Regions from separate parts of the Iodobacter sp. CM08 genome, predicted to be linked through region 3. Evidence: predicted binding sites of a transcription regulator. Region 3 holds the regulator's gene; each other region holds the start of a gene.
The links. The regulator sigma-54, encoded in region 3, starts transcription at its own class of promoters, with help from an activator protein. The targets are predictions, from matches to a motif close to CTGGCACGCTTCATGCTT.
Positions count from the first base shown of each region.

Region 1: a site for sigma-54 is predicted at 2,126-2,143, ahead of glnK (P-II family nitrogen regulator). Genes of this name have one in related genera too.
Region 2: a site for sigma-54 is predicted at 2,606-2,623, ahead of glnL (nitrogen regulation protein NR(II)). Genes of this name have one in related genera too.

Region 1 covers NZ_JAWQUO010000001.1:58,982-64,725, reverse strand. The annotation lists gene R6242_RS00315 (ammonium transporter) at 321-1,727, opposite strand; gene glnK (P-II family nitrogen regulator) at 1,750-2,088, opposite strand; gene R6242_RS00305 (accessory factor UbiK family protein) at 2,343-2,603, shown strand; gene rimJ (ribosomal protein S5-alanine N-acetyltransferase) at 2,600-3,181, shown strand; gene aqpZ (aquaporin Z) at 3,324-4,019, shown strand; gene R6242_RS00290 (VOC family protein) at 4,088-4,543, shown strand; RNA gene rnpB (RNase P RNA component class A) at 4,744-5,178, opposite strand; gene R6242_RS00280 (hypothetical protein) at 5,193-5,696, opposite strand; gene pyrC (dihydroorotase) at 5,693-5,744, opposite strand, start outside.
Region 2 covers NZ_JAWQUO010000002.1:163,464-169,207, reverse strand. The annotation lists gene R6242_RS01690 (GNAT family N-acetyltransferase) at 28-480, shown strand; gene R6242_RS01685 (HAD family hydrolase) at 729-1,346, shown strand; gene R6242_RS01680 (SelT/SelW/SelH family protein) at 1,346-1,639, shown strand; gene R6242_RS01675 (DUF4124 domain-containing protein) at 1,990-2,469, shown strand; gene glnL (nitrogen regulation protein NR(II)) at 2,661-3,713, shown strand; gene ntrC (nitrogen regulation protein NR(I)) at 3,752-5,158, shown strand; gene R6242_RS01660 (glycine zipper 2TM domain-containing protein) at 5,202-5,744, opposite strand, start outside.
Region 3 covers NZ_JAWQUO010000052.1:8,165-13,908, reverse strand. The annotation lists gene hprK (HPr(Ser) kinase/phosphatase) at 1-652, opposite strand, end outside; gene R6242_RS20385 (PTS sugar transporter subunit IIA) at 633-1,106, opposite strand; gene hpf (ribosome hibernation-promoting factor, HPF/YfiA family) at 1,212-1,538, opposite strand; gene R6242_RS20375 (RNA polymerase factor sigma-54) at 1,563-2,939, opposite strand; gene lptB (LPS export ABC transporter ATP-binding protein) at 2,940-3,665, opposite strand; gene lptA (lipopolysaccharide transport periplasmic protein LptA) at 3,662-4,162, opposite strand; gene lptC (LPS export ABC transporter periplasmic protein LptC) at 4,140-4,718, opposite strand; gene kdsC (3-deoxy-manno-octulosonate-8-phosphatase KdsC) at 4,718-5,233, opposite strand; gene R6242_RS20350 (KpsF/GutQ family sugar-phosphate isomerase) at 5,553-5,744, opposite strand, start outside.

The DNA.
Region 1 (5,744 bases), on a different contig from region 3:
AAAACAATACAATAAATATAAGTAACTGATATTAAACAATTTTATACGCAGCACTAAATTTTTATTTAGCCCACCAATAATTAAATCACCCTAGTCATTACCCTTAAGCAAAACACCTTAGTATCAATAATGAATGCACGTAGAAAAGCCCGCCAATTACTCGGCGGGCTTTTCACAGAATGCTTTGTATTAAACAAACAGAATCACCCTTAGGAGAGATAATTAGTAGTTTGATAAAACCCTTAATACAAATAAGCATACTGGCACTACAATCCGGAGAATAACACGATATTAATTCCCCGGAATAGTTTTAATTATTGTTAAAAGTTGTATGCTTTTTCACCATGGCTAGTTAAATCTAAACCTTCGCGCTCTTCTTCTTCTGGAACGCGCAGGCCAATTAACAAATCAACCAGTTTAAAAGCAATAATAGACACCACTGCAGACCAAATCAGCGTTGTACCCACACCAATCGCCTGAATTTTAAGCTGGGCCAAAATAGAATAATCAGCAGCAATTTTATTCGCTACATAATCCCAAATACCCACCCCACCCAACGCTGGCGATGCAAACACCGCAGTGAGCAAGGCACCCAAGATTCCACCTACGCCATGCACACCAAACACATCCAAGGCATCATCCGCACCCATCATGCGTTTCAAACCATGCACACCCCACAGGCAAACCACACCAGCCAGCAAGCCGATCACCAAAGCACCGCCTACACCCACAAAGCCGCAAGCAGGTGTAATGGCTACCAAACCAGCAACCGCTCCTGATGCCGCGCCTAGCAGCGAAGGCTTGCCTTTGAGCATCCATTCGGCCAATAACCAAGACATCGTCGCCGCAGCAGTGGCCAACCAAGTATTAATAAAGGCCAGCGCCGCCACGCCATTGGCTTCTAAAGCAGAGCCCGCATTAAAGCCAAACCAACCAAACCACAGCAATGAAGCACCAATCATGGTCATGGTTAAGCTGTGTGGCGTCATGGCTTCACGGCCAAAACCAATCCGTTTACCAACCATAATTGCACCAATCAAACCTGCAACGGCGGCATTGATATGCACCACCGTGCCGCCAGCAAAATCAAGTGCACCTTTTTGAAAAAGAAAACCCGCTGTGGCCGTGGCCGTGTCGGCAGCGGCTTGGGTTAGATAAGCATCAGGCCCTGTCCAATACCAAACCATATGGGCCATTGGCAGATAGGAGAAGGTAAACCAGATCGCGCAAAATGCCATCACCGCCGCAAATTTCACCCGTTCAGCAAACGCGCCCACAATCAGGCAGCAGGTAATCGCCGCAAATGCGCCTTGAAACACGATGTAAATCAGCTCAGAAATCCCCACGCCCTTGCTAAAGGTGGCCGCAATCGAATCAGGAGTCACGCCTTTGAGCATGACTTTGCTAAAGGAGCCAAAGAAAGCATTGCCCTCGGTAAACGCCAGTGAGTAGCCATACACCACCCACAGCACGGAGATCATTGCAAACACAGAAAACACCTGCATCAGCACCGATAACATATTTTTAGAGCGAACCAAGCCACCATAAAATAGGGCAAGGCCAGGTATAGACATCAAAATAACCAACGCTGTGGAGATAAACATCCACGCGTTATCGCCTTTATTAATGGTATCTACGATAGCAACGGGGACAGAAGCCGCCACTTCAGCAGCAAAGCCTTGAGCTGCTGTCGCACTGAGGGCGAGTGCCGCAAATATTTTTTTCATCGTCTCTCTCCTGCGGTTTTTATTAGATGGCTGCTTCGCCAATTTCACCCGTTCTAATCCGCACCACGTGCTGCAGATCAAATACAAAAATTTTGCCATCGCCAATTTTGCCGGTGTTAGCGGCTTTTTCGATGACTTCTAGCGTTTGCTCTAGCTGATCATCACCAATCGCCACTTCTACTTTCACCTTAGGCAGAAAATCCACCACGTATTCAGCGCCACGATACAACTCGGTATGCCCTTTTTGGCGGCCAAAACCTTTCACCTCGGTAACGGTTAAACCCTGTACGCCAATTTCAGACAAGGCTTCGCGAACTTCATCGAGCTTGAACGGCTTAATAATCGCAGACACGAATTTCATGGGGTGCTCCTTTTAAAAGGGTGGTGTACTCACATATCAGCACAAAGCATGCCAAGCAATAAATCAACCAAACTTCAGAGGCTTAGCAAAACCATGCACCAACAATAGACGTTCTATGGTGCACTGCAACTAAATTTTGCACCAGAGTAGTGCGCACCACCCAACGCTGTGCAAACGTAAAACAAACCTCAACCCAGCCTAATTACAGCCGCTTCTGCTAAACTAAAACCCAATCAAACAAGGAGCACCACACCATGTTAAAAGACAAATTTTTTGACGAAATCGCCAGCAAAATCTCTGAAGCGATTGCCTCCAGCCCCGCTAAAGACATGGAAAAAAACGCCCGCGCCATGATGGCATCGGCCTTTACTAAAATGGATTTGGTAACACGTGAAGAGTTCGAAATTCAACAAGAAGTACTACTACGCACCCGTGAGAAATTGCACGAGTTAGAAGCCAGAATTAATGAGCTAGAAACCAAACTACACGCCAATAATCCACAAGACGCACTATGATTTTTAGCCGTAAAGCCCCCGAATCATTGCAAACCGAGCGTTTAAGCTTGGTTCAAGCAGACCCTAAGCAAGCCAAGTTATGGGCGGGGTTTCAGCAGCAAAACCGCACCCACTTGGCCCCATGGGATCCGCTGCGTGATGAGGAGTTTTTTACGGCATTCGCTTGGCAGCTCAGATTAGAAAATGCGCGGCTGCAATATCAGCAAGGCTCAGCAATTCACTGGGCCTTATTAGATAAAAGCAGCGGTGAAATGTTAGGGCAATGTAGCTTCAGTAATATTGTGCAAGGCCCTTTTATGGCCTGCCATCTGGGCTACTCACTCGCGGCCAGCGCTGAAGGCAAAGGGCTGATGTTTGAAGCACTCAGCACCGCCATCGAGCATCTATTTAGCACTCGGGATTTACACCGCATTATGGCCAACCATATCCCGAGTAACCTGCGTAGCGCTCAGCTATTACTGCGCTTGGGTTTTGAAAAAGAAGGCTACGCACGCTCTTACTTAAAAATTGCAGGGCAATGGCAAGATCATGTTTTAAATTCATTGATTAATCCGGCCCATTGCCAAGTAAGCGTATAAAAATAGCCTCGCTATGAGCAAAGCGATTGACCACCTAGACACCAACCTCCCAAAGTGACCTTACACACTATACCAAGCTATATCGCAGCCTGTACCATTCGCCACTTTTAGACCTGAAAGTTTATCGAAAGGAAATATAATAATGAATAAATATGCAGCAGAGTTCATTGGCACATTTTGGTTAGTACTTGGTGGTTGCGGCAGTGCTGTATTAGCAGCAGCCTTCCCCAGCCTTGGAATTGGCTTTGTAGGTGTTTCCTTAGCTTTTGGTCTTACCGTTCTAACCATGGCCTACGCGATAGGCCATATTTCTGGCTGCCATCTAAACCCTGCTGTTTCGATTGGTTTATGGGCTGCCAAGCGCTTCCCAGCCAACCAACTTATCCCTTATATCGTTGCCCAAGTTTTAGGCGGAATTGTTGCCGCAACCGTGCTGTATTTTATTGTGACCGGTAAGGCAGATTTCACGACTCTAGGTGGCTTTGCTTCAAATGGCTACGGTGATTACTCACCTGGTAAGTTTTCCATGAGTGCGGCATTGATTACTGAAGTTGTAATGACTATGATGTTTCTGATCATCATCTTGGGTGCTACAGATAAACGCGCTCCACAGGGCTTTGCACCGATTGCCATTGGTCTGGGCCTCACGCTGATCCATTTGATCAGTATTCCCGTGACCAACACATCGGTAAATCCTGCTCGTAGTACCGCAGTAGCGCTATTTGCAGGTAACTTTGCCACTAGCCAGCTTTGGTTATTCTGGCTTGCGCCAATTATTGGTGCCATTTTAGGCGCCGTGGTTTACCGCTTTATTGGCGGTGAAGATCAGCCTGCTTAAGCGGGCCATTAAAGCGCGACTTAATCCCAAGCGCGCTATGTTGGGCTAATTTGAACAAGGATGCAGCAATGAATGCCATACCTCATGGATACCATACCGCAACGCCTTACTTGATAGTCAACGATGCGGCTAGCGCAATTGAGTTTTATAAAAGCGCCTTTAATGCCACGGAAGTCATGCGCTTAGCCGACCCTAGCGGCAAAATCGCTCACGCCGAAGTTAAAATCGGTGATTCATCCATTATGCTGGCCGACGAGCATCCAGACATGGGTTATGTAAGCCCTGCCGCTTTGGGTAATTCACCAGTTAGCATCATGCTATACGTAGAAAATGTCGATGCTGCTTTTGATCATGCACTCAACCGCGGTGCGGTTGAGCTACGAGCCGTGAGCGATCAGTTTTATGGCGATAGAATTGGCACACTAAAAGACCCATTTGGCCATATCTGGAGCCTTGCCACACATATTGAAGATGTTTCTCCAGAGGAAATCAATAAGCGCTTTGCCGCGTTTTTTACTCAGTAAAAGGTAGTCCGTAAACGCAAAATCGTCATCCTCGAATGTTTTAATCGGTGATCCAGTAACACCGCTAGATTCCCGCCAAAGGCATGCGGTAATGACGACGTTTCGAAAACGGGAAATAAATTTGAACCTGATCTTAAGTAAATAATTCAAACGCAAAAAAGCCGATCTAGATGATAGATCGGCTTTTTTACTTTTTTAGGTTGCGGAGCCGGCCGATAAGCCGGGTTTTGTAGCCTTGAGTTACCCCAAGGTGACAGTCATTCCTCTAGGCCCAGCATTGCTACTGGGCTCGTGCAACCTACCCGTAGACTCGGCGGGCCACCTCAACGTCTACTGCTTGGTCTTGCTCCGGATGGGGTTTACCCTGCCGTCCGTGTTACCACGTCCGCGGTGCGCTCTTACCGACAAACCTTGCGGCCTGCATCCCTGACGGGAACACCTTTTCACCCTTACCTGATCCCAATCCAGCCTTGTATCAATAAAGGCTTTCAACTTGGGCCATTGGCGGTTCAGCTCTCTGTTGCACTTTCCGTCGCCTTGCAACGCCCGGTCGTTAACCGGCATCCTGCCCTATGGAGCCCGGACTTTCCTCCCCCATACCCTAAAAGTATGGCAGCGACTGTCTAGCCTGCTCCGCAGCGGCGGATTATCACACCTCTGAGGCCGCTTGTGCAAATGGCAATCCGCTTATTTGTGATAAATCACCCGCCATTTGCTGTGCTTTGGCGATTCCACGTTGGCTCGCAGGAAAATACGCGAACACAAAGCGACGCTTCGTCTCCCCATCCTCCACCGTAATCAAGCTTAACCAAACGCTATCCTTACCAAAAATATTGGGTTCCTGTGTTAGCTCTACCCGCTCAAAGCTACTGACTGGCTCACTCTTGCGCCAAAGCGGCAGCATGCCTAGCAACATGGTGCGACGCTCCAGCAGCTTGCCATCGGTAAATTGCTCGCTAGGCAGGCTCCAGAAAATCAGCCCTAGCGCGATCATGGAATACCAAAACACGCCAAAAAAATGATTTTCAAAATGCACTGAATCGACCAGCGGCTGCCCCCACCACGCGGCTGCAATCATCGCCGCGCCAAACAACCACCAGCTTAATTTACTGATGCCACGATGAGTTAGGCTTGTTTTCAATGGCTGATTCAAACTAGCTTCCAATGGATTTCTTCCCCTGCACGTAAAGGCACCACATTG
Region 2 (5,744 bases), on a different contig from region 3:
TATTAATTATGAATTAAGATTTCCAATATGACACACACGGTTCGCTACGCCCATTTAGATGATATAAATCAACTCGCCCCTTTGTTTGATGCCTATCGCGTGTTCTATCAGCAAGAAAGCCATTTGCAAATAGCCTATAATTTTTTGCAGCAACGCTTAGCACTCAATGAAAGCGTCATTTTAATCGCCACAAACGCTAATAATGATGCCATTGGCTTTATCCAACTCTATCCATCATTCTGCTCAATTAGCGCGAAAAGAATTTGGATCTTATCCGATCTATTTGTCAGTGAAGCCGCCCGTGGGCAAAGGGTTTCAAGTGCATTAATGGAAAAAGCACGTTTGCATGCATTGCAAACCAGTGCAATTAGACTTGAATTATCCACAGCGCATACAAATAATAGAGCACAAGCACTATACGAATCATTAGGCTATCAGCTTGATATCACTTACCGCTACTATGCCTTAGAGATTCAGTAAGTCCACAAGCATAGGCTTTATACCAATATCTGGCTTATCAACTCGATAAGACCAACTGTTATTACAGCTTAGCCATTCAAGTAAACCCACCCGCGTAGCACATAGCCAGCACAAGATTTACACCCATCACTGATTGATCTATTTAATGGTACTTATCGCTATTCCCTCTATAAATCAATGATTAACCCGCATAAAAGCAAAAGCAAGAGGTAGAATATGGCCTCTTGCACTTGCCTTGAGCGATGATCATGACCATTCGAGCCGTTGTATTTGATTTTGGTGGTGTTTTATTTGATTGGAATCCCGACTATCTTTATCGCAAGCTAATCAGCGATGAAGAAGAGCGAAAATTCTTCTTAAGCCACGTTTGCAATGGTGAATGGAATATCGAGCAAGATCGTGGCCGCACATGGGCTGATGCAATCGCCATCAAACAAGCCGAGTTTCCCGAGTACAGTGATTTGATCGCGGCATTTTATAGCCGCTGGCATGAAACGCTACGAGGCACTTTACCTGATGGCGTGGCCCTGATGGAACGATTAGAATCAGCTAATATTGCACTCTACGGCCTGACCAATTGGTCAGATGAAACCTTCCCCTACGCTTGGGAGCACTTTCCACTGCTACACCGCTTTAAAGATATTGTGGTGTCTGGGCGCTTAGGCTTAATCAAACCTGACCCAGCTATTTATCAGGCCATGTTTGAACGTATTCACTTACCTGACTTGCAGCCTAATGAGCTGGTGTTTATTGACGATGTCGCCAAAAATGCCCACGCAGCAAGCCAACTGGGCTGGCATGGTATTCACCATATCAATGCCAATGAAACTGCAAAGCAACTCCAGCAACTAGGTTTAAAATTTTAATGAAGCCAATCACTAAACCACGAATCAGCATTTTATATTGCACTCGATGCAATTGGTTACTACGCTCAGCATGGCTGGCCCAAGAGCTGCTTTCATGCTTCGCTGACGAGGTAGGGGAGGTCGCCTTGCAACCCGGTACTGGCGGCCTTTTTATTGTGCAGTGTATGGATACCATCATTTGGGATAGAAGAATCGAAGGGCGTTTTCCTGAATCTAAAGAACTAAAACAGCGCATTCGAGATTTAATTGCCCCAGAAAAAGCCTTGGGCCATAGTGATACCAAGCGCAATTAATCCAGCAATCATGAAGCATTGTATTTATTCTTGATTTAAGCGCTACCTCAACCCAGTTTTGCTAAGCGCTTGCTTGCTAGACGACTTACTAACTGATGTTACGCACAAGCGTGTTTAGTCTACGAAAAAAAGAAAGAAATACGCATGACTTTGGCTTAATTTACTTTCCTTTTTATGAGGCTAGTAAGTGCTTAATTTAAATCGATGATCATTTAAATTGAGCAATAGGTGATTGCAACGCGCCATCTGTTCGTGTTTTATGTGATTTTCGTGGACTACGCATTTTTTAATCTTACTGCGTAACATCCGTTACTAAACTACTTTAAACCTGTCTGTGTTAAGTTACGCCCATGCTTAAGTCTCTGCTTATTACCCTTGCCTGCCTTGCCCCACTGGCTCACGCCGATATTTATAAATATGTGGACGAACACGGCAATGTCACCTTTTCTAATATCCCCATGCGCAACGCACAACGCATCTTGGCCGAGCCTGGAGCCTTGATTCCTGCCCCTCGTTCGCGAGGCAATGCCGGCCCTAAGGAGCGCAGCCCACAAATAGCAACGCCGGGCAACTTTCCACGCGTGGATGCCGCTACGCAAAAAAGCCGTGATAGTAACCGCCAGTTGATCCTTAACGAAGAGCTAGCTAGCGAGCAAAAAAACCTGACCGATGCGCGTCGTCAACTCGCAGAAGCAGAAAATACTAAATCTGCCGAAGAAAAAGCCAGTCCGCAAAAGTATGTAGAAAAAATGGGCCGCATCCGCAATAACATGATTCTGCACGAAAAAAATATCAGCGCCTTACAATCTGAAATTAGCCGCTTGCGCTAAACTTTCCCAGTATCTACGCACCATCTACACCAGCAACGCACCACACTGGTGCGCTGCTGGTGTATGCTGATTGATAATCTCACCAACAATAGCCCCATCTAGCAGCCTCCCGAACATCGCTAACGCCGGATATTAGCTGGCCCGCAAATTGCTAGAACCCTATAGATAACGATCTACAGAGACAAGCCGCCATGAGCTATACCGCCTTCTCCGGTCTTGAGTTTCTGGACGATGCTGTCATTGCCGTTGCTGCAGACAGCACGCTGGTTTACGTTAACCCTGCTGCAACCGATCTGCTAGGCTTGCGCCAAGATGATATAGGTATGACATTATCGGCCTGTTTAGAGCCGCACAGCCCGATTGTGAGTGCTGTGATTACCGCCTGCACCGAAAACATCAGCATCACCGAGCACGAGCTTTTGCTCTCTACCAATCACGGCGATGTTTATGTCACACTCACCGCCAGCCCCATCGAAACCAGTGCAGCCGCAGCATTGGTTGAGATTCGGCAGATGGATCAGCAGCGCAAAATTGTGAATGAAGCACGCTTGCAAGCACAGCAACAAGCCAATCGCGAGCTGATTCGCAATCTAGCCCATGAAATAAAAAACCCCTTGGGGGGTATTCGAGGCGCTGCGCAACTGCTCTCTGTTGAGCTTGCCAGCCCAGCCCTAAAAGAATATACCCAAGTGATTATCGAGGAATCTCAGCGCTTACAAAGGCTGCTTGATCGCTTACTTACCCCGCATCGCCTACCTAAGCTAACCGAGCTAAATATCCATGAGGTATTAGAGCGTGTACGTAGCCTAGCCCTTGCCGAAACACCAAACGGCCTAGCGGTAAAGCGCGATTACGATACCAGCCTGCCAAATCTAATCGCCGATCAAGAACAGCTGATTCAAGCGGTGCTGAATATTGTTCGCAATGCCGTGCAAGCCATGGCGGGCGTAGGTGAGATTTTTTTGCGCACACGGATTGCACGGCAGGTCACGCTGAATCGCCGCCGTTTTCCGCTGGCCCTACAAATTCAAATTATTGATAACGGCCCAGGGATTCCTGAATCGCTAAAAGAAACCCTATTCTATCCATTGGTATCTGGCCGTCCAGGCGGCACTGGGATTGGCCTTCATCTTGCGCATACCTTTGTGATCCAGCACCACGGCACCATTGAATTTGAAAGCCGCCCCGGCCTTACCTGCTTTAGCCTGCTACTGCCACTGAATGGCTGGCAAGACGCACATTAACTGATGTTACGCAGCAATAAATAACACAAGGAAACCCCATGAGTGCTGTCTGGATTATTGATGATGACCGATCGATTCGTTGGGTGTTTGAAAAGGCCTTAGCGCGCGAAAACATCTCGCATGCCAGCTTTGCCTCGGCCACCGAAGCACTGGCAAAACTCTCCCAAGAACAACCACAAGCCATCGTTTGCGATATCCGCATGCCTGGCGAATCTGGATTGCAGTTTTTAGATATTGTGAAACGCGACTGGCCCGATTTACCCGTCATTATCATGACCGCCCATTCAGATCTAGACAGCGCCGTATCCGCCTTTCAAGGCGGGGCATTTGAATATATGCCCAAGCCTTTCGATGTTGATCAAGCCATCGACTTGATACGCCGCGCTATCCAAGAAAGCGAAAGATTTACCCATCAAGTAGGCGGCCCAATTGAGGCCGTTTCACCCGCGCCAGAAATCCTGGGGCAAGCCCCCGCCATGCAAGATGTATTTAGGGCGATTGGCCGCCTCAGCCAATCTGCTGCCACGGTGTTGATTACTGGCGAATCAGGTAGCGGTAAAGAACTAGTAGCCCGCGCCTTGCACCGCCATAGCCCACGCTCTGCTAAACCCTTTGTGGCGATTAACACCGCTGCGATTCCTAAAGATTTGCTGGAGTCCGAATTATTTGGCCATGAGCGTGGCGCATTTACGGGTGCAGACGCTCGCCGCCAAGGCCGCTTTGAGCAGGCTGAAAATGGCACCTTGTTCTTAGATGAAATCGGCGATATGCCCTCCGAGCTGCAAACCCGCTTACTGCGGGTGCTATCCGATGGCTTTTATTACCGCGTAGGTGGGCATCAGCCGATTAAAGCCAATGTGCGGGTGATTGCGGCTACACATCAACATTTAGAAGAGCGCGTTAAACAAGGGCAGTTTCGAGAAGATTTATTCCACCGCTTGAATGTGATCCGCTTGCGCCTGCCTGCGCTGCGGGAAAGAAGCGAAGATATCCCCCTGCTCGCGCGTTATTTTTTGAGTAAATCGGCCGCAGAGCTGGGCATTGAAGCCAAGCGCCTAACGGATGACGCCATGAACAAACTGGCCGCATTTAGTTTTCCTGGCAATGTGCGCCAGCTAGAAAACCTCTGCCACTGGATTACCGTGATGGCACCGGGTGCCTTAGTGCAAGCAGGCGATCTTCCGCCAGAATTAAGCACAGACGCGGGTGAAATCCAATTACGCGGCGGGGATTGGTTAAGCCATTTAGGCGCAGAAATGAGCATGCGTTTAAGCCGAGGTGATAGCCGCATCCTCGACGAAATGACCCCCGCCTTTGAGCGCATGGTGATTGAGCGCGCCTTGGCCCACACCGGAGGAAAACGCATCGAAGCTGCTGAGTTACTCGGCTGGGGACGCAATACCCTAACGCGTAAAATTCAAGAGCTAGGCATGGAACACAGCTAATTTAGGGCGCTATTTGCTGCGCCCTTTTGATCAAGCAAGCCTATTAATTACCTGTAGGCACAATGGTATCGCCGCTTAAGCGCACACGATCACCTTGGCTAAATTGTGGACGTTCCTGAAAACTGTAAGTGCGCTCACTATCATCATCAAACGACACACGAACTTCATATACCGTTACGCTACGATATTGTTTTTCTGCCTGATGGCCTGCCACAGCACCACCAATCGCACCCAGCACTTCAGCAACGGTACGGCCATTACCACCACCAATCTGGTGTCCAACTACCCCACCTAACACACCGCCAACGACCGCACCGCCACCCGAGCCTTCACCTTTTTTCTCGATAGTGCGCACTGAAATTACGCGGCCACAACTTTTACAAACTTCTTTAGCTGGCCAAACGATAGGAGCAGACTTGGCTTCTTCTGTGCTTTTTGCAACCGTCGCAGGGTGCTGTGTTGCTTTAGCATGTGGCTTAGCTGCCGGCGTATATACAACAGGCCTAGGCGTAGCAATTGGCGCGGCCGTTGGGATTACTGCTGCGATAGGTGCTGCAGTTGGCACAGGAGTAGCCACTAAGGCTAA
Region 3 (5,744 bases):
TACGGATATTCAGCACGCCAATCCCGCGCACTTCTAGAAAATCGCGCAGCATAGGCGGGCAACGCCCTTCCAGCGTTTCTGGATTGGTGCGATACACCTCAACCACATCATCGGCCACAAGGCCATGGCCACGGGAAATTAGCTCTAGTGCCAGCTCGCTCTTACCCATCGATGATTCACCCGTCAGCAGTACACCCACTTCCAGCACATCCAAAAACACCCCGTGCAAATGAGTTGAAACCGCTAGCGCTTTTGATAGGTAATAGCGCAGCACATCCATCAGATAGGGGGATTGCTCAGGGGACGTAAGCAGCGGCACATGAAAGCGCTCGGAGGCTTCGCGCAGGCAGTCGCCAACGATCTGGCCGTTGGCCACAATCACCGCCGCCATCTCGTTTGAGAATAATCGGGCCAGTGATTCTCTTTGCGCCTCAACGCTTAGCTGCAAAAGATAAACCGTTTCAGCCACCCCAAGCACTTGAATGCGATTGGGGTGAATAAAATTCAGGTGACCGACCAAAGACAGGGTTGGCTTTTGCTCAGACGCATCATTAGATAACAGATTATTAGCACCAGATTGCCCTGCAACCCAAGTTAGGCGCAGTTTTTCGGCGTTATCAATAAACAGTTGTCTAACTGAAATCTGTGGCATAAGGCTCCCAAGTGCTGATTAACTTCCAGATTTGCCCTGGCTCCGTTGCGGCCAACAAGCTTTCTCGCAATACTTTATCTGAAAAAAGCTGGGCTAATTCAGACAAGATTTGTAAGTGTAGATCGGTAGCGTGTGCGGGCACGAGCAAGACAAACACCAAGGAAACCGGCTTACCATCAGGCGCATCATAAGGAATAGCCTCATCTAAACGCACAAAAGCACCGGTTGCTTCTTTTAGGCCTTTAATACGCCCGTGCGGAATAGCCACGCCTTGACCAAGGCCGGTGGAACCAAGTTTTTCTCTAGCAAATAAGCTATCAAAAATAACGCTACGGGCAATGCCGTGGCTATTTTCAAATAGAATCCCTACTTGTTCAAAAATACGTTTTTTACTGCCGACTTCCATATCAAGGAAGACATTACCACTTGGCAGAATTTGGGCGATCAGACTCATTGTAGGCAGACCAAAACAAGGACGACAGCTATTGTAGCGCCGTCGCTTGAAAACAAAAACGGGAACCCGAATAAACCGGTTCCCGCTAAGGTGAAAGAAATCGCTTTATTCAGCGCTAGGTTGATGCTGTTTAATGGATTCGTTGCGATGATCCATTGATTTTTCTTTGTGCTTTACAACTTGACGATCAAGTTTATCTGCCAAAAGATCAATCGCTGCATACATATTTTCATCCGTTGCTTCAACGTGGATATCGCGTCCGCGAACATGAACGGTAGCTTCAACTTGGTGTTGCAGTTTCTCCACGGAGAGGATGATATTTACATCAATCACATTATCAAAGTGCCTGATAACCCGCTCCATCTTACTGTTCACGTACTCACGGATCGATGGGGTTACTTCAAGATGATGGCCACTGATATTCAAATTCATAGGGTTACTCCTTCCGTTGGGGCCTTACAAACTTTTGCGCTGACTTACTGGGTAAATCTGCAACGCCTCACGGTATTTAGCAACGGTACGACGCGCTACCACAATACCTTGGGCGGATAATGCTTCTGCCAATACGCTATCACTTAAAGGTTTTTTCTTATCTTCTTGCTGCACCATCTGCTTTATTAAAGCTTTGATAGCGGTTGCAGAACATTCACCACCGGCGTCTGTGTCTACATGGCTACCAAAAAAATACTTAAACTCATACAAACCACGCGGCGTTAACATGTATTTTTGCGTGGTGACTCTAGAAATAGTTGATTCGTGTAAATCGAGCTCTTCTGCAATATCCCTGAGTACCAAGGGCCGCATTGCCACTTCACCATGTTCAAAAAATGCCCGCTGCCGCTCTACAATCGCTGTTGCTACTCGTAAAATTGTTTCAAAACGCTGCTGCACACTTTTTACTAACCAACGTGCTTCTTGTAGCTCGCGGGCTAAATGAGCGCCGTCGCCTTTCTGTAAGATATCTGCATAAAGCCGGTTAACGCGTAATTTTGGCATGGATGCATCATGCAATCTAACCCGCCAAACCCCACGTACTTTTTGCACAACCACATCGGGGCTTACATATCTTGGCGAGGTTACAGACCACTGTGCGCTCGGCCTTGGGTTTAAACTTACAATTAATTCTTGTGCGGCTTTTAGCTCAGCATCCTCGCATTTAAAGGCTCGTTTAAGCTTAGTGTAGTCCCGTCCAGCTAATAAATCGAGTGAATTTTGGGCAATCTTCAAGGCTAAATCTTTAGCGGCACTCGGCGGTTTTTGGCGCAACTGTAAGCATAATGAATCGGCAGTATCCCGAGCACCAACGCCTAAGGGCTCTAAGTGCTGTAAGCGGACTAAAGCAATCTTTAAGTCATCAAGTTCGAGTTCATAATCTTGGATAAGTTCCTCTGGCAGCTGAGAATAGACTTCATCTAAGGGCTGGGAAAGGAAACCATCATCATCCAAAGCTTCAATCAACATCAATAACAAAGACTTATCCCGATGCGGTAGCTGCAGCAGGCCTGCTTGCTGTAGCAGGTATTCACGTAAATCTAGATCACGCGCAATATTGGTGGCGGGGTCAAAATCATCATCGTCATCTGAGCCACCATGACTCGTACCCTCCCAGCGCAAACCATCATCATCCCCACCCATTTCCCACTGTGGCTCGGGCTGCTCAACTTCCCCTGCGGGGGCTTCCTCGCCACGCTCCAGCAAAGGGTTGTCATTTAGGTACTGCTCAAGCTCTTGCTGAAACTCAAGCGTAGAAAGCTGCAGCAGCTTAATAGCCTGCTGCAATTGTGGCGTGAGGTTTAGTTGCTGGGAAAGCCGCAGCTGCAGGGTTTGTTTCATTTACATACGGAAATGTTCACCGAGATACACTCGACGCACACTTTCATTAGCCACAATATCTTTTGGAACACCTGACGCCATCACCGCACCTTCCGAGATGATGTAAGCACGATCACAAATACCTAAGGTTTCACGCACATTATGATCAGTGATGAGCACACCGATTCCACGTTGCTTTAAAAAACCAATAATACGTTGAATATCCATCACGGCAATCGGGTCTACCCCTGCAAATGGCTCATCCAGCAAGATAAAGCGTGGGTTTGCTGCAAGTGCGCGGGCAATTTCTACCCGCCGCCGCTCACCACCTGATAAGCCCATCGCACCAGCATCCCGCAAATGGGCAATATGTAAATCATTGAGCAGCTCATTGAGGCGAGTATCAATCTCAACACGATTTTTGCAATGCAGCTCTAGCACTGCAGTAATGTTTTGCGCCACCGTCATTTTACGAAAGATAGATGCTTCCTGAGGCAAATAACCTAAACCTCGCCGTGCCCGCTGATGAATGGGTAAATGGCCGATATCCTCGCCATCGAGCATAATCCGCCCGCCATTCATCGCAACTAAACCCACCAACATATAAAAGCTAGTGGTTTTGCCCGCGCCATTAGGGCCTAGCAAGCCAACCACTTCGCCACTAGAAATTTCCATAGTGACATCACGCACTACGGTACGTTTGCCGTAGCGCTTTTCTAGCTGTTCTGCGCGTAAAGAACTACTCATGGAGCGGGAGCCTTTTTCGGATTGATCACGATATTCACCCTGCCACCTTCTGTTTTACTCTGCGCTTGGTAGGCTTCATTGTTTAGATCGTAAGTGATTAAATCGCTATAAATTTGATCTTCGCCCCGCTTCACCCAAGCTTTATCCAACAACTTAAGAATGCCAGTACGCCCGTCGTAATCAAAGCGCTGTGCCTCTGCATCTACCCACTCGTTACCACCATCCATTTTTTGCCGAAACCGCACGGGGCTGCCATTGCCTGTCACAAACTGGTTGCCCGCTTCATCTTGGCGCACGGAGAGTTTATCTCCACGAATGCTGAGCGTACCTTGAGTCAGCACCACATCATTAGTACAGACGCTAGCCTGCGTTTTTTGATTCATCACACAATTTGCAGCGGCGATTTTAATAGGTTTTTCGCGGTCGGTTTTTTCTGCATGCACGGGGCTAGCAAGCAAAAACAGTAATACGGTGTTAAGGGTTACGAAGCGGTTCATAGCTCATCCTGACTTTAGATTTAAGTTCCAGTGTTTCGGTATTAGAATTAGCAATAAAACCCACCGACTCAACAACGTAAGTGCCCATTACGGCACGGGCGGGGGCATCTGAGCTGGCAATGCCCTGCTGTGGTAAAACCTGCATATCTCGGCCATTAATGACTAACTCGGCCTGTGTGCCACTGGCAGCGCGCACCATTTTAACCGGCCCAGGAAACCAAACCTCACTACCACGCTTAATTGACTTAGCCCGCTCGCCAGTCACATCCAAACGGGGTTGTTCTGGCGCGGTATAGCGCAAATGAGGATTTTCTAGCCAGGTGATATCACCCGCAGGTAAGTGAGAAACATGAGTGGCAGTAAGCTGGGAAACAGGGCGGCCATCCTCTCCAAAACGCACAGCGGTGGCTCTATCAACCAACATGTCTGGTTGATCAGAATTCACCGCGTATGCCGCACTAGGCAAGGTAGCCGCTCTATCAAGCAACCAAGTTAACCCGCCCAGCAGCAACACCAAAGCCAAGGGCAGCAGGCGAGTAGTACCACGAACAGCCATTAGGCGAGGTACGGCGCCATAGCGGCATCAAATGTGCCTTGCGCCTGCATTAGATATTCACAGACTTCACGCACAGCACCACGGCCGCCTTGGCTACCGCTAATGTAATGAGCATGTTTACGCACTAATTGTGGAGAATCAGGCACGGCTACGGCAAAGGCCACTCTACGCATCACGGGCAAATCGATCACATCATCACCCATATAACCGCAGGCATCCGCGCTAAGGCCAGCAACCTTTAATAGCTCTTCAAAGCTTGCGCCTTTATCGTGAGCGCCTTGATAGAGGTAGTCTACACCCAAGTCTTTGGCGCGTTTTTCAACCAGCTTAGAAGTGCGGCCGGTAATAATGGCTAGCTTTACCCCGCTGGTGCTCAACATTTTTAAACCATGGCCATCTAGTGAGTTAAATGCTTTTAACTCTTCACCACTATCGCTGTAAAACAGGCTGCCATCGGTCATTACACCATCAACATCAAAAATCATTAAGCGAACCGCTTTGGCTTTATCTGTCATTATTTTTCCTTTATTCATCCCTGATTATGTCTCTTGCTCAAGCAAACTCAAAAAAGAGCGTTTGTAGTAACCTTACAGAAGCATAAATAATCTCATGCCTTCGGTAAGCTCAGGTTTAACGGCTAAATTTGAATCTGAGACATAAGGGAACCTCGAAAAACCCATCTTTCGTCATAATACTGCGTTGCGCTTTAAAAAAATCTCCTTACATATCAAACATATGCAGCGTCGATTTTTTTAAAACGCGCCTTGTCTTATTTAGAAATATAGGTTTTCGAGGCCCCCATAAGCCGCTTTTTATTTACTGATTTTGCTGATGTTAAACGACACGGGCGCGAAGTAGGTCATGCATATTGATCGCACCGACCAATACTCCAGCTTCTAGCACCAATAAACCATTGACGCGGCGTGCGTCCATTTGCTGCACCGCTTCGGCGGCTAATTTGTGCGATTCAATCGTTGCCGGTGCTAAAGTCATCACCGTTGATACGGGAGTATCACGCACATCGAC